3 regions of the Arthrobacter sp. 10T416 genome follow, and region 1 is predicted to be linked to each of the others. Evidence: riboswitches for the same ligand, from Rfam matches in the RefSeq annotation. Region 1 holds a riboswitch; each other region holds the start of a gene.
The links. Region 1 has a riboswitch for thiamine pyrophosphate ahead of thiC (phosphomethylpyrimidine synthase ThiC). Riboswitches for the same ligand answer to the same signal wherever they lie in the genome.

Region 1 (4,620 bases):
CGCCATCGCGGCAATGATGGCCGCCGTCGAACGTCCCGACCTTGTGCACTCGCTCACCCTGGTCGAACCGGCGTGCCTCTCGCTCACGGCCGAACTGCCGGCGACCGCCGCGCACAGGGCGCTGATGCAGCCCCTGTTCGATGTCCGGCACAACCTGAGTGACGAGGACTTTCACCGCGAGTTCGTCCGCCGGGTGTTCGCTGCCCATGCACCCGTCCGCGGCAGTGTGGGAGCGCCTACGCCCGACGACGGCCGGGACATCCGCCGGCTGAGGTTGCAGGCCCCGCCGTGGGACGCGCCGCTGCAGATCGTCCCGGGCGTCCCGACGCTGGTCCTCACCGGAGGCTGGGAACCGCTATATGAGGAGATTGCCGGCTACCTGCGCGAAACGGGCGCCCTGCACCGCACGGCCCCGGGCGGGCACCGTCCGCAGGATTCCAGGGAAGGCGACCGCACCATCCGCACCTTCATCGCCGGCGTCAGCCGCAGCCGGCAGCCGTACGCGTCCTGACACGGACGTACCGCGAATCCGGACGGCGACGCAGGGCGCCCGCCCTGGGCGGGAGGGCGACCTGCGGCGGCCGGGTCCGAGTTACTCGGGCGAACCCACGGCCGGCTCGGGCAGGTAGACCTTGCCGCCAGCCGCGAGGAACTCCGCGCTCTTCTCCCGCATCCCGTCAGCCTGCCGGGCGATGGCAGCCTGGGTTTCCGCTGACCCGAACTCGTCCCGGATGTCCTGGCTGATCCGCATGGAGCAGAACTTAGGCCCGCACATGGAACAGAAGTGGGCTGTCTTGGCCGGTTCCGCCGGCAGCGTCTCGTCGTGGAAGGCCTCTGCGGTGACCGGGTCGAGGGACAGCGCGAACTGGTCCCGCCAGCGGAACTCGAAACGCGCCTTGGAGAGCGCGTCGTCGCGCTCGTGGGCGCCGGGATGCCCCTTGGCCAGGTCCGCGGCGTGGGCGGCGATCTTGTAGGTGATGACGCCGGTCTTCACATCGTCCTTGTTGGGTAGCCCGAGGTGTTCCTTCGGCGTGACGTAACACAGCATGGCGGTGCCGTATCGGGCGATCTCGGTGGCGCCGATTGCTGAGGTGATGTGGTCGTAGCCGGGTGCGATGTCCGTCACCAGCGGTCCCAGCGTGTAGAACGGAGCGCCCTGGCATAGTTCTTGCTGGCGCTCCACGTTTTCCCGGACCAGATGGAGGGGCACATGTCCGGGGCCTTCAACCATGACCTGCACGTCGAACTCCCACGCCCGCTGGGTCAGCTCAGCCAGGGTATCCAGCTCGGCGAACTGGGCAGCGTCGTTGGCGTCCGCCGTCGAGCCCGGCCGCAGTCCGTCGCCCAGCGAAAACGAAACGTCGTACTTCGCGAAAATCTCGCACAGCTCATCGAAATGTGTGTAGAGGAAGTTCTCCCGGTGGTGCGCCAGGCACCACCCGGCCATGATCGAGCCGCCGCGCGACACGATACCCGTAACCCGGTTGGCTGTCAGGGGGACGTAACGCAGTAGCACGCCTGCGTGGATGGTCATGTAGTCCACCCCCTGTTCGCACTGTTCGATCACGGTGTCCCGGAAGATCTCCCAGGTCAGGGCATTCGCCTCGCCGTTGACCTTCTCCAGCGCCTGGTAGATCGGTACAGTGCCGATGGGGACGGGGGAGTTGCGGATGATCCACTCGCGCGTGGTGTGGATGTCGTCACCGGTGGAGAGGTCCATGACGGTGTCCGCGCCCCACTGCGTGGCCCACTGAAGCTTGTCGACTTCCTCGGCAATAGAGCTGGTAACGGCGGAGTTGCCGATGTTGGCGTTGATCTTCACAAGGAACGCCTTGCCGATGACCATCGGCTCTGACTCCGGGTGGTTAATGTTGCTGGGAATGATTGCCCGGCCGGCGGCCAGCTCGCTGCGAACGAGTTCGACGTCGCAGTTCTCGCGCAGGGCGACGTAGCGCATCTCGGGTGTTACCGTTCCGTTCCTCGCGTAATGCATCTGCGTGACCGTCCGGCCCGCAACCGCGCGGCGAGGCTGCGGGGGCGCGCCGCGCCACTCGGCAGAGGCGGCGCCCCGCCGGACCGCGGACTTGCCGTCGTCGAGCAAGTTGCGTTCCCTGCCGCTGTAGGGCTCGGTGTCCAGGCGTTCGGTTATCCAGTCGCTACGGAACGGGGCCAGACCCACGACGGGATCGCTGCCCGGTCCTGCCGTCCGATACACCCGAAACGACGCATTTGCCGAGCCTCCGGGCGACGGCTCCAAGGCGATCTCCGTCACCGGTACGCGGATCCCGCCGGCTTCGACATACGCCAGGCCATGCGACTTCAGTGACTGGGTTACCGGCGGGGCAGCAACGGCGGCGGGGCCGTTCTGAACCGTGCTGTTCCCGTATCGGGCAGGGCTGTGCTGGGGATTTGTGGTGCTCAAAGGGTTACTCACTTCCTTCGCCGGCATTACCCGGACAGGTTCAACGGTCGCAGGCTGCGTCAGCCCGATCTCAGCCCCTGCAAGGGCACCCGTGTGGTCGTAGACGAAGCTACCACAGGCTGCTTGTAGTTGACGGTTGTCCCGGGGCGCCGGGTCGTTATGCGGATTAAGCTGTAGGCCATGAGCATTATCGAGTTCAGCGGCACGGTTCTCACTTCCCCGGATCAGGAGCGGCGCGGGTTGTGGGCGGTCGACGGCAAGCTGACTTTCGACCGTCCGCGGGCGCCGTCGGACCTCGTGCTGGACGGCTGGGTCATTCCCGGACTGGTCGACGCCCATTGCCACATCGGCCTCGGCCCGGAGGGCGAGCTTCCGGAGGACGTAGTGGAACGGCAGGCGCAGACGGACCGCGACGCCGGGACCCTCCTGGTCCGCGACGCAGGAGCGATGCATGACACCCGCTGGGTCCAGCAACGGGCCGACCTTCCTCGAATCATCCGCGCCGGCCGGCACATTGCCCGGACCCGCCGGTACCTGCGGGGCTTCGCCGTTGAAGTGGAGCCGGAGGAACTGGTCGAGACGGTCCGAAAGCAGGCCCGTGCCGGCGACGGATGGGTGAAGCTGGTGGGGGACTGGATCGACCGCGACGCCGGCGATCTCGCCGCCAGCTTCCCGGCGGCGGCCGTCAGGGACGCAGTCCGTGCAGCCCACGACGAGGGGGCCCGCGTCACGGCGCATTGCTTCGCCGAGCAGACCCTGGACGACATGCTCGACGCCGGGATCGACTGCATTGAGCATGGAACGGGCCTGCTGCCCCGGCACCTGCCCCGCTTCATCGAACAGGGCGTGCCGATTGTGCCGACCCTGATCAATATTGCGACCTTCCCGGACATCGCGGCCCAGGCGCGGGACAAATTTCCCCGTTATGCAGCCCATATGCTCGGGCTCTGGGAACGGCGGGCCGAGCGGGTCCTCGAGGCGCACGAGGCCGGCGTCGTCCTGTACGCCGGGACCGACGCGGGCAGTGTCATCAAGCACGGGCGGATTGCCGACGAGATCCAGGCCCTGCACGCCGCGGGACTGCCCGCCCCGGCCGCCCTCGACGCCGCCGCCTGGGCCGCGCGGGCATGGCTCGGCGCAGAGGGCATCGCCGAGGGGGCCAGCGCCGATGTGCTGGTTTGCAGCGAGGATCCGCGCCGGGATCTCGCCACCCTGCAGGCACCCCGGAACATCGTGTTGCGCGGACAACTGGTTCGGGCCGAAGTGCATTAGGAATAAATTGAAGCTTCAAGTAATTTAGCACTATGAAGGGTCACCGAAAGGCGGTGGCCACAAACCACCGGAGCGTTGCGATGACCGCAGAAACCAGCACCCAGGATCTCCTTCCGGCCGAACTCACCATGGGCACCGTGATGCTCAAGGTCGGCGACATGAAGGTGATGACCGACTACTACCAGCGCGCCCTTGGCCTCGACATCGTGGCCGAGCAGGACGGCGGCCTCTACCTCGGCCGCAAGGCCAAGCCGCTGGTCCACCTCGCGCCTGCGCCCGGACTCAACCTGCCCTCGCGCGGTGAAGCGGGCCTGTTCCACACCGCCCTGCTCTTCGATGACCAGGCTTCGTTGGCCGCCACTATCGCCTCCGCCGCCCAATACGAACCGCAGTCCTTCACCGGCAGCGCCGACCACCTGGTCAGTGAGGCGTTCTACTTCAACGATCCCGAGGGCAACGGCATCGAGCTCTACTGGGACCGGCCGCGCGACGCTTGGTCCTGGGAAGGAACGAACGTGGTGATGGATAGCCTCGCCCTGCCGCCCCAGCGCTACCTTGAGCAGCACCTGACCGAGGCCTCACTGGCCGGACAGCGCGAGGCCGAGGCCGGCGTCGGGCACGTCCACCTGCAGGTCGGCGACGTGCAATCCGCACACGACTTCTACGTCGGCACACTCGGCTTTGAGAAGACCGCCGGCTGGCACGGCCAGGCGCTCTTTGTCTCGGCCGGCGGCTACCACCACCACATGGCTATGAATGTCTGGAACAGCCGCGGGGCCGGACCGCGCCGCGACACTCTGGGCCTCGGCGAGGTCCTGATCGAAGTACCGTCGGGCGACGACGTCGGTGCCCTTGCCGACCGCCTCAAGGCGGCCGGGGTCGAATCGCACCACACCGGCGCCGAGCTCCGATTCGACGACCCCTGG
Region 2 (4,620 bases), on a different contig from region 1:
CGATACTGTTCCCGCCACCGGGGCCAGCAGGCCGGCCAGGGTCAGGGCGAAGGTGGACTTGCCGGAGCCGTTCGGGCCGGTGATGGTCAGGGCCTCTCCAGCCCGGACCTGGGCCGCGAGGCCGGTCTGCACCGGCGCCGGCGGGATGGCCCTGAAGCCCTGGAGCAGGCCCGAGCGGCGGGTCCGCTCGCGGGACACGGCGAGGCCTTCGGCGGCCAGGAGCAGCTGCCCGGACTGGACGCCGCCGGACTGGATCCCGCCGCCGGGGACGCCGCCAGACTGGACGCCGTCCCCACCGGGTTGCCGGCGGGGACGGGTGGGCGGCACGTGGCCCGGCACCCAGACCCCGGCAGCGATGAGCATGTCCCTCGCCTGCGCCAGGACCTGGTCCGGGGCGCCGTCCAACAACACGGCCGGCTCCGTGGCAGAGCCCGGCTGCAGCACCACGATCCGGTCGACGAGGTCCTTCCACACGGCCACCCGGTGCTCCACCACCACCAGCGTGGCTCCGGTCCGGTCCAGGCACCGTGCCACGGCGTCGCGGACTTCCAGGACACCCGCGGGGTCGAGGTTGGCCGTGGGTTCGTCCAGCAGCAGCAGCCCGGGCCGCATGGCGAGGATCCCGGCGAGCGCCAGGCGTTGCTTCTGTCCGCCCGAGAGCGCGGACGTCGGGTGCTGCAGCGGCAGGCCGGCCAGCCCGACGTCGTCGAGCGCCTCCGCGACCCGCCGCCAGATCTCCGCCGGGGGCACGGAAAGGTTCTCGGCGCCGAAGGCGACGTCGTCACCCAGCCGCGAGAGCACCACCTGGGTTTCGGGGTCCTGCTGGACCAGGCCCGCCGTGCCGCGCCGGGCCCGGGGCGGGGCGCCGTCGATCAGCAGGCTGCCGGTCTCGTCCGAATCCTCGGAGTCCGCGGCCGGTCCCGCGCCGGCGCTGTCGCCGAGCACCCCCGCCAGGGCGTGCAGCAGCGTGGATTTTCCCGCGCCGGACGGCCCCAGGAGCAGCACGCGTTCGCCGGGGCTGATGTCCAGGTCCAAGCCGCTCACGGCCGGGCGGGTGCGGCCGGCATGCCGCCAGCCCCAGCCGCGGGCGGTGACCGCAGCCGGGCGCACGTCGTCGAGGGTTCCCATACGTGTCCGGGCCCTAGGAGAACACGGGTTCCGTTGCCGCCTTGCGGGACGCGAAGGAAGCCAGCACACCGGTCCGGGCCAGGCCGCGGGTGGCGATCCAGGCCAGGGCGCCGGCGATCACGGCCCCGGAGATGGCGCAGAAAATGATGTAGGCGAGCTTGTCACCGGTCTCGTACGCGATGTTCCAGCCCCAGGGCAGGAAGGAGTCGTTCAGGCCGCAGAACAGGCCGGCGCCCGCTCCGGCCAGCAGCGAGACCGGCAGGTTGAACCGCTTATAGAGGAACGCGGCGAAGATGAGCTCCGCGCCGAGGCCCTGCAGGAAGCCGGAGAACAGCACGGACGCGCCGTACTGCGAGCCCATGATCAGCTCCCCCGTGGCGGCTACGGTTTCGCAGAACACGGCCGCTCCCGGCTTGCGGATAACCAGCATGCCCAGAATCGCGGGGATCATCCACCCGCCGGCGTACAGCCCGGTCAGTGGCGGGTAGACCGCGTTCAGCGGCGTGGTCACCACGTTCGCGCCCTGGTCCCAGGCCCAGAAAATTACGCCGCCGGCAACAGCGATCAACGCCGCCACCACAATGTCCACCACCCGCCAGGTGTATTTGCCCGCGGTCAGTGTCTGCTTTGCAGAAATATCAGTCATGTCTTCCTCCTGAGGTACAGGAGGGGAGGGCGCTCCGGTGGCGCCGCGGTTTGCACCGCGGGTGCCGGGCACCCTGAGAACTCGACTCCCTTGCGCCGGTACTAACCGGATCAGGTTCGAGGGTCTGCGGCTGTCCGCACTCTCAGCGCCCACCTAAGGTTCCGGACTGCTCCGGAAGGCCCGACGGCGGCGCTCCCCTGTCGTATGCAATTCACCCTTGTGGGCTGGCTCAGTTTACACCCGGCAGATCGCCCGCACGAGCCGGTGACCGGGATCGGCCTGCTTGGTAGAGTCTGCTCAGATCGCGAGCATCGGCCGCAGCCGCGGCCGGGCCCCGGCCGCCACTGACGGAAGGTGATTCCTTTGACCGACTCCCCAGCGCCTTCCCCCGACTTCGACCCCGATTCCGCGGAGCCCCAGCCGCCGGGTTCCCTGGCGGAGCTCATCGGCCGCATCCTCACCGAAATCGAGGAGCTCCAGTTCCGGTCCTTCAGCAAGGACGACGCCCTGGACCTGGGGCTGCTCCTGGTGGAACTGGGCCGGGAGCGCTCCCATCCGATCGCCATCGACATCACCAAGGGCGAGCAGGTGCTCTTCCACGCGGCGCTGGAGGGCGCCACCCCTGACAACGGCCGCTGGATCAAAGCCAAGCAGCGCACGGCCGTGCGGTACGAGGTCCCGTCCCTGCTCGTGGGGCTGCGGGCGCGGGCGTCCGGGCGGCGGATCGAGGACAACGCCTGGTTCGACCAGCTGGAATTCGCGGCCCACGGCGGCTCCTTCCCGATCTACCTGCGCGGAACCGGAATGATCGGCACGGTCACCGTATCCGGCCTGCCGCAGAAGGCTGACCATGAGCTGGTGGTCGAGGCGCTGTCGGAAATCCTCGGACGGCAGGGACGCTAGGCTAGGGGGAGCCCTGTTTCCGCCCGCAAGGAGTACGACGCATGAACATCCTCATCAAGTTGCTCGGCACCGGCATCAGCCTCGTCGCCGGTTTCGTCGGGACCAAGCTGGTCGACACCGCGTGGGAGAAGACCACCGGCAACAAGCCGCCGAAGGGCCACGACGACGACGTCCCCACCACCCTGCGCCAGGCCCTGACGTTCGCGCTGATCTCCGCTTCGGTCAGCGCCATCATCCAGGTCCTCGCCAACCGCGGCACCCAGCGCGCCATCAGCCGCTTCGCCAAGACCCAGGACATCGTCTAAGGGCACACCGCTATGGGCACACCGCCCGGCGTCACTCGCCGTCGTCGGTGAACCCGCGTTTCCCGGCCGCCTGCTGCACCACGGCTTCGAGCTCGTCGGCGCTGAGCAGTTCCGGGTGCAGGTGCTTGGTCCGGTAGCCGGCCCGGCCCACCATGTGGGCCGAGACCGGCACCGTGAGCAGCTGGAAGATCCACGCGACCACCAGCACCGGCCACACCCACCATGTGCGCATCTGCAGCCCGACGGCGCACAGCAGCAGGAACAGCCCCAGTACCTGCGGCTTGGTGGCGGCGTGCATCCGGCTCATCAGGTCCGGGAAGCGCAGCAGGCCGATCGCGGCGCCGAGGGACATGAGCGCCCCCACCACCATAAAGACGGCAGAGACTGCGTCGATCACGGTATCCACGGAGCTCGTCTCAGGATTCATTGGGCTGCTTCCTCCGGTCCGCCACGAACCGTGCCACCGTCACCGAGCCGACGAAGCCGATGATGGAGATGGCCACGAGCAGCATCAGGTTGTTCAGGTGCCGGTTGACGGCCATGTCGATGCAGAGCGCCGCGCCGAGGATGGCCAGCAGGACGTCCGCGGCCAGCACCCGGTCCAGCAGCGAGGGCCCGCGCGCGATGCGGATGATCGCCCCGGCCGCGGCAAGGGAGAGCACGACGGCGGTGATGATCAGGACGAGGGGCATCATCCGGCTACCTCCTGCTGGAGTGCGGTCAGTTCGGCCGGGGTGCCCATGATCCGGATCAAGCCCGCTTCGGTGTCACGCACTTCCTTGCGGAGCCTGGCAGCGTCGTCGGCGTCACGGACGTTGATGCCGTGGATGTAGAGCGTGGACGTGGATCGGTCCACCTCCACCACCAAGGACCCGGGGATCAGGGAAATGACGTGTCCGGTCGCCGTCACCAGCAGGTCGGAGTGGCTGCGGAGGGGGACGGCGACGACAGCGCTGATCACCCGCGGCCCGCGCACCACGGCCAGGAAGAATACCTGGAAGCTGGCCGCGACCACTTTGCCGAGGAAGACCAGGGCGAAGGGGACGGCCCGCAGCACATTAAAGCGGCCGCCCAGTTCCACCGGCGGCAGGTAGAGCAGCCGGGCCACCACCACGGCGATCAGGGCGCCGAAGAGCAGGTTACCGGGGCTGAAGTCCTGCCACAGGGCACCCCAGACGATCACGAGCCAGACAAGCAGCGGCAGCTCCTGGCGCAGGGAGATTCGCTTGCGGGTCATTTGCCGCCCTCCTGTCCCGGCGGCTGGGCTATGGCCGGGACCGGCGCCTGGTCACCCAGCACCGCATGGATGTAGGAGGTACGGTCCAGCATCACCCCGGCCGACTGGCCGGCAACCTGGAACAGCGGCCCGGCAAAGACCGTCAGCGCCACCCCGAACAGCACCAGCCCGAGGGTGGAACCCACCATGGTGCGCGGCAGCAGGGTCACGCCCTGGCTTTCGGAGCCGCCGGCGGAGGCGGCCAGGAGTACGGGATCAGGATGTTCGGCGTCCTCGGGCTTGCGCCAGAACGCACGGTTCCAGACCCTTGCGATGGCCAGCAGCGTCAGGAGGCTGGTCAGCACGCCGCCGGCCACTAGCGCGTAGGCCAGCGGCGTGCCCAGGGCGACGCCGGCCTGCAG
Region 3 (4,620 bases), on a different contig from region 1:
GCGCAGAGCTGGTCGGCGAGGAGGCTGCCGGCGGCCTCGCTGATGATCTCGGGGTGCAGCGGGATCCGGCCGTCCGGGGTGTAGAACGTCTGCCCGCGGCGCCTGGTCTCGGCGTCGAGCGCACCGCCGGGAGCCACGAAGGAGGGGACATCGGCAATCGCGTAGAACACCTTGTAGCCGTCACCGGAGCGGTCGATGAACAGGGCCTGGTCCAGGTCCGTGGAGGACGCCGGATCAATGGTCACGAATTCCACGTGCGTCAGGTCCAGGCCGGGCAGCTCATGGCCGGCCACGGCGGCCTCGGCGTCCCGCAGCGCGTCGGCCGGGAACGGCCCCGGCAGTTCCAGGACGGTGCGCAGCGCGTTCAGCGCTTGGGCCAGCTGGTTCTGCTGCTGTCGGACGCTCGGAGTCAGGCGATGATGAGACACGGAATCAGGGTAGCCCGATTTCCGCCGCTAGTGTTGAAGCATGAGCACCTCCCCGGATGAGCCCGCCCGCTTCAACCGTTTCCGCAGGGACCTGCTGGGCGTTATGGCCTACGGGGAGTTGTCGGCGTTCGAACGGCTCTCCTCCGACGCCCGGTATTCGCCCACCCTGCACGACCGGTCCGTGCTGGGCCGCCTTGCCGTCATCGAGTTCCAGCACTTCGAGCTGGTCTGCGCGAAACTGGCCGAACTCGGCGTGGACGCGGAGGAGGCGATGCAGCCGTTCCAGGCCTCGGTGGACCACTTCCATGAGCGCACCCGGCCCGCCGACTGGTACGAGTCACTGATGAAGGCGTACGTCATCGACACGGTCTCCGCCGACTTTTACCGGCGGGTTTCGGGTTATGTGGACGCCGGCACGGCCGGTCTGATCGAGCAGGTCCAGTCCGCAGGCGACGCGACGGCCGTGCTCCGGGAGCGGCTGAAGGCGGCGCTGGCCGATGACCCGCGGCTGGCTTCCCGGCTGGCCCTGTGGGCCCGGCGGTTGCTCGGCGAGGCGCTCACCCAGGCCCAACGGGTCAGTGTGGACCACGCGTTCCTCGACGGGCTGGCCGGTGAGGACCCGGCCCGGGCCGGTGAGCTCGCCCGGGAGCTCACCGCGGAACTCGCCGCCGGGCACTCCCGCCGGATGTCCGGGCTGGGGCTCGCGGGCTAGCTAGCCGACGTCGGAATCCGCGCCGGCGTCGAGCGCGGCGAGCAGGGCGCGCGCTGCGCCCGCCGGGTCCGCGGCCTCGGTGATCGCCCGGACCACCACAATCCTGCGGGCCCCGGCGTCGACCACCTGCTCCACGTTGCCCAGATCGATCCCGCCGATCGCGAACCACGGCACCACTCCGGAGACCTTGCCGACGCCGGCTTCCGAGGCCCGCCCGATAGCCGCGGCGGCGTACCGCACCAGGTCCGTTCCGACCGCGGCGCGGCCAGGCTTGGTGGGCGTCGCCCAGACCGGCCCCACGCAGAAGTAGTCCAAGCCGGTCCGGCCCGGGGAGGCGGCGATGGCCGCGTCCACCTGGTCCGGCGTGTGGGTGGACATGCCGATCACCGTGTTCTTGCCCAGGAAGTCGCGGGCCGCCGTGAACGGAATGTCCTTCTGGCCCATGTGGAAGACCGGCGCACCCGCCAGCGAGGCGAGGTCGGCGCGGTCATTGACGGCCCACAGCCGGCCGTGCCGCTGCGCCGTGGCGTGCAGGACCCCGAGGAGCTCCAGTTCCTCGGCCGCCTCCAGCGACTTGTCCCGCAACTGGATGATGTCCACCCCGCCGGCAAAGGCAGCGTCGACAAAATCTTCAAAGTCCCCGCGCTCTTTCCGTGCATCAGTGCACAGATACAGGCGGGCGGTGGTGTGCAGGTCCTGGCTCATATCCCAAGCGTAGTTCCTCTAAACTGGGCGCATACCGCGGGAGCCCGCGGGCCGTACGCGGCCGCCGGGCTGAGAGGGCGTCAGAGCCGACCGCTTGACCTGATCCGGTTAGTACCGGCGTAGGGAAGGAAACCATGACCCCACCAGCCGTACCGTACGACGTCGCCGTGATCGGCGGGGGAGTGATCGGCCACGGAATCGCCTGGGCAGCGCGCCGCTCCGGCCGGACTGTGGCCCTCATCGATGATGCCCCCGGCAGCGGCGCCAGCTGGGCCGCCGCCGGCATGCTGGCGCCGGTCAGCGAACTTCACTACCAGGAGGAAGACCTCTTGGCCCTGATGCTCGAAGGCTCCAGGCTGTGGCCGGCCTTCGCCGCCAGCCTGGCCGACGGCGCGCCCGGGGACCTGCCCGACGGCGGCCCGCAGCCGGGCAGCACCGGCTACAGCACGACGCCGACCCTCGCCGTCGGCGTGGACGCCGCCGACCGCCGGGCGCTCACCGACCTGCGGGAGGTGCAGCTGGCGTGCGGCCTCGCCGTGGACCCCCTGACGGTGCGGGAGGCACGGTCCCGGGAGCCCCTTCTGAGCCCCGGCATCTCCTGCGCCTTCGCCATCCCCGCCGACCACCAGGTGGACCCGCGGCGGCTGCTGGCACGGATGGGGCGTCTGCTGGCCGCCGACCCGGAATTCGTGGCCGTGCCGAGCCGGGCGGCGGCCCTGCTCTGGGAGGACGGCGGCGTCGCCGGGGCCCGGCTGGAGGGCGGGGGAGATATCCGTGCCACCGAAACGGTCGTGGCCAACGGCCTCGGCGCAGCCGATCTGCAGGCCCTGCCGCAGGGGCTGGTGCTGCCGCTGCGCCCCGTCTACGGTGACATCCTCAGGCTGCGGGTGCCGCCCCGGCTCCGTCCCTTGCTGGGCTCCACGGTCCGGGGGCTGGTCCGCGGGGTCCCGGTGTACATCGTGCCCCGGGACGACGGCACGGTGGTGATCGGCGCGACCCAGCGCGAGGACGCACCGTCGACCGCCAGCGCGGTCTCGGCCGGCAGCGTCTACCAGCTCCTGCGTGACGCCCAGCAGCTTCTTCCGGCGGTCGCCGAACTCGAACTGCTGGAAGCCACAGCGCGGGCGCGGCCGGGCACACCGGACAACGCCCCGCTGATCGGGCGGGTCGCCGGTCCGGGGGATGGCCCTGACATCGAGGGCCTGATCATCGCCACCGGGTTCTTCCGGCACGGGGTCCTGCTGACTCCGGCCGCCGCGGCGATCTGCCAGGCGTTGCTGGACGGCCGGCCGGATCCGCGCTGGGCCCGGTTCCGCCCCGACCGCTTTCCCCGCCCGGAGGCCGCGGCCCATAAGTTCCCAGCAAAAGACAGGACACCAGCATGAACATCAGGCTCAACGGAGCACAGCACGCCGTCGCCGACGGCGCCACCGTCAGCGCCCTGGTCAGCGGGGTCACCGGACGGCCGCTTGCCGCCAACGGCCAGGCCACGGACGGGCGGAAGCTCGGCGTCGCGGTCGCCCGCAACGCCGAGGTGGTCCCGCGCAGCCAGTGGCACGCGACGGCGCTCGCCGAGGGCGACGACGTCGAACTCGTCACCGCAGTGCAGGGAGGATAAACGCCATGGAAGAGACCGTACTGACCCAGGCCCAGCCAGGCCGTGACCTGCTGACCGTAGACGGCGTCGACCTGCGCTCGCGGCTGATCATGGGCACCGGAGGCGCGCCCAGCCTCGACGGACTGGGCGCCGCGCTGGTGGCCTCCGGCACCGAGCTCACCACGGTGGCCATGCGCCGCTACTCCCCGGCCGAGAGCGGATCGCTGTTTCAGCTGCTGGCGGACCACAACATCCGGGTGCTGCCCAACACCGCCGGCTGCTTCACCGCCCGGGACGCCGTGCTCACCGCCGAACTGGCACGGGAAGCCCTGGAGACGGACTGGGTGAAGCTCGAGGTCATTGCCGATGAGCACACCCTGCTGCCGGACGCCCTGGAACTGGTGGAGGCAACGGAGCAGCTGGTGGGCCGTGGCTTCAAGGTTTTTGCCTACACCAATGACGACCCCGTCCTGGCCCTCCGGCTTGAGCACCTGGGTGCCGCCGCCGTGATGCCCCTGGGCGCCCCGATCGGCACGGGGCTGGGCATCCTGAACCCGCACAACATCGAGCTGATCGTGTCCCGGGCCTCGGTGCCGGTGGTGCTTGACGCCGGCATCGGCACCGCGTCCGACGCGGCGCTCGCCATGGAGCTGGGCTGCGACGCCGTGCTGCTGGCCACCGCCGTCACCCGGGCGCAGGACCCTGCCCTGATGGGCGAGGCATTCAAGCACGCCGTCATCGCCGGGCGCCTGGCACGGCTGGCGGGCCGGATTCCGCGGCGGGAACACGCGCTCGCGTCCTCCGCTATGGAGGGCCGTGCCGAGTTCCTCTAGCCGCAGCGGGCCACGGAAACGTACTGCAGGGTAGTTGAGCACTGTTGCGGAAACGGCAACGTGTCTATTGTGTCCCTTAGACCGCGGCACACCGTGGTCTGCAGGTCGCCGGCACGTCCCGGGAAGCCTTCCCGCACCGGGGGCCCGTCTCGAGGAGGAGGCGACGATGTCCAGTCCTGATGTGCCAACGCGGGGGCCGGCCAAGCCTGGCCCGTACGTGATTTCCGGAATCCTGTTGCTGATCGCGATCGTGGTTCCGTTATTTGTGCCCGGATACTCCTTCGACCAGCCGCGCCTGGCGGGTATCCCGTTCTTCTACTGGTACCAAATGGCCTGGATTCCGGT

Region 2: it holds a riboswitch for thiamine pyrophosphate, as region 1 does, so the genes downstream of both, AC1DBE_RS06150 (ECF transporter S component) here and thiC (phosphomethylpyrimidine synthase ThiC) in region 1, are expected to answer to the same signal.
Region 3: it holds a riboswitch for thiamine pyrophosphate, as region 1 does, so the genes downstream of both, thiO (glycine oxidase ThiO) here and thiC (phosphomethylpyrimidine synthase ThiC) in region 1, are expected to answer to the same signal.

Annotation. Positions count from the first base shown of each region.
Region 1 covers NZ_JBFTHI010000001.1:682,283-686,902, reverse strand. The annotation lists gene AC1DBE_RS03180 (alpha/beta fold hydrolase) at 1-511, shown strand, start outside; gene thiC (phosphomethylpyrimidine synthase ThiC) at 593-2,422, opposite strand; TPP riboswitch at 2,418-2,525, opposite strand; gene AC1DBE_RS03170 (amidohydrolase family protein) at 2,603-3,694, shown strand; gene AC1DBE_RS03165 (VOC family protein) at 3,775-4,620, shown strand, end outside.
Region 2 covers NZ_JBFTHI010000003.1:201,725-206,344, forward strand. The annotation lists gene AC1DBE_RS06145 (ABC transporter ATP-binding protein) at 1-1,128, opposite strand, end outside; gene AC1DBE_RS06150 (ECF transporter S component) at 1,142-1,774, opposite strand; TPP riboswitch at 1,844-1,983, opposite strand; gene AC1DBE_RS06155 (heme-degrading domain-containing protein) at 2,138-2,677, shown strand; gene AC1DBE_RS06160 (DUF4235 domain-containing protein) at 2,719-2,982, shown strand; gene mnhG (monovalent cation/H(+) antiporter subunit G) at 3,014-3,409, opposite strand; gene AC1DBE_RS06170 (MrpF/PhaF family protein) at 3,399-3,677, opposite strand; gene AC1DBE_RS06175 (Na+/H+ antiporter subunit E) at 3,674-4,219, opposite strand; gene AC1DBE_RS06180 (Na+/H+ antiporter subunit D) at 4,216-4,620, opposite strand, start outside.
Region 3 covers NZ_JBFTHI010000002.1:232,834-237,453, reverse strand. The annotation lists gene AC1DBE_RS04965 (RNB domain-containing ribonuclease) at 1-428, opposite strand, end outside; gene AC1DBE_RS04960 (ferritin-like fold-containing protein) at 469-1,140, shown strand; gene thiE (thiamine phosphate synthase) at 1,141-1,845, opposite strand; TPP riboswitch at 1,872-1,989, shown strand; gene thiO (glycine oxidase ThiO) at 1,980-3,230, shown strand; gene thiS (sulfur carrier protein ThiS) at 3,227-3,463, shown strand; gene AC1DBE_RS04940 (thiazole synthase) at 3,469-4,275, shown strand; gene AC1DBE_RS04935 (DUF3311 domain-containing protein) at 4,442-4,620, shown strand, end outside.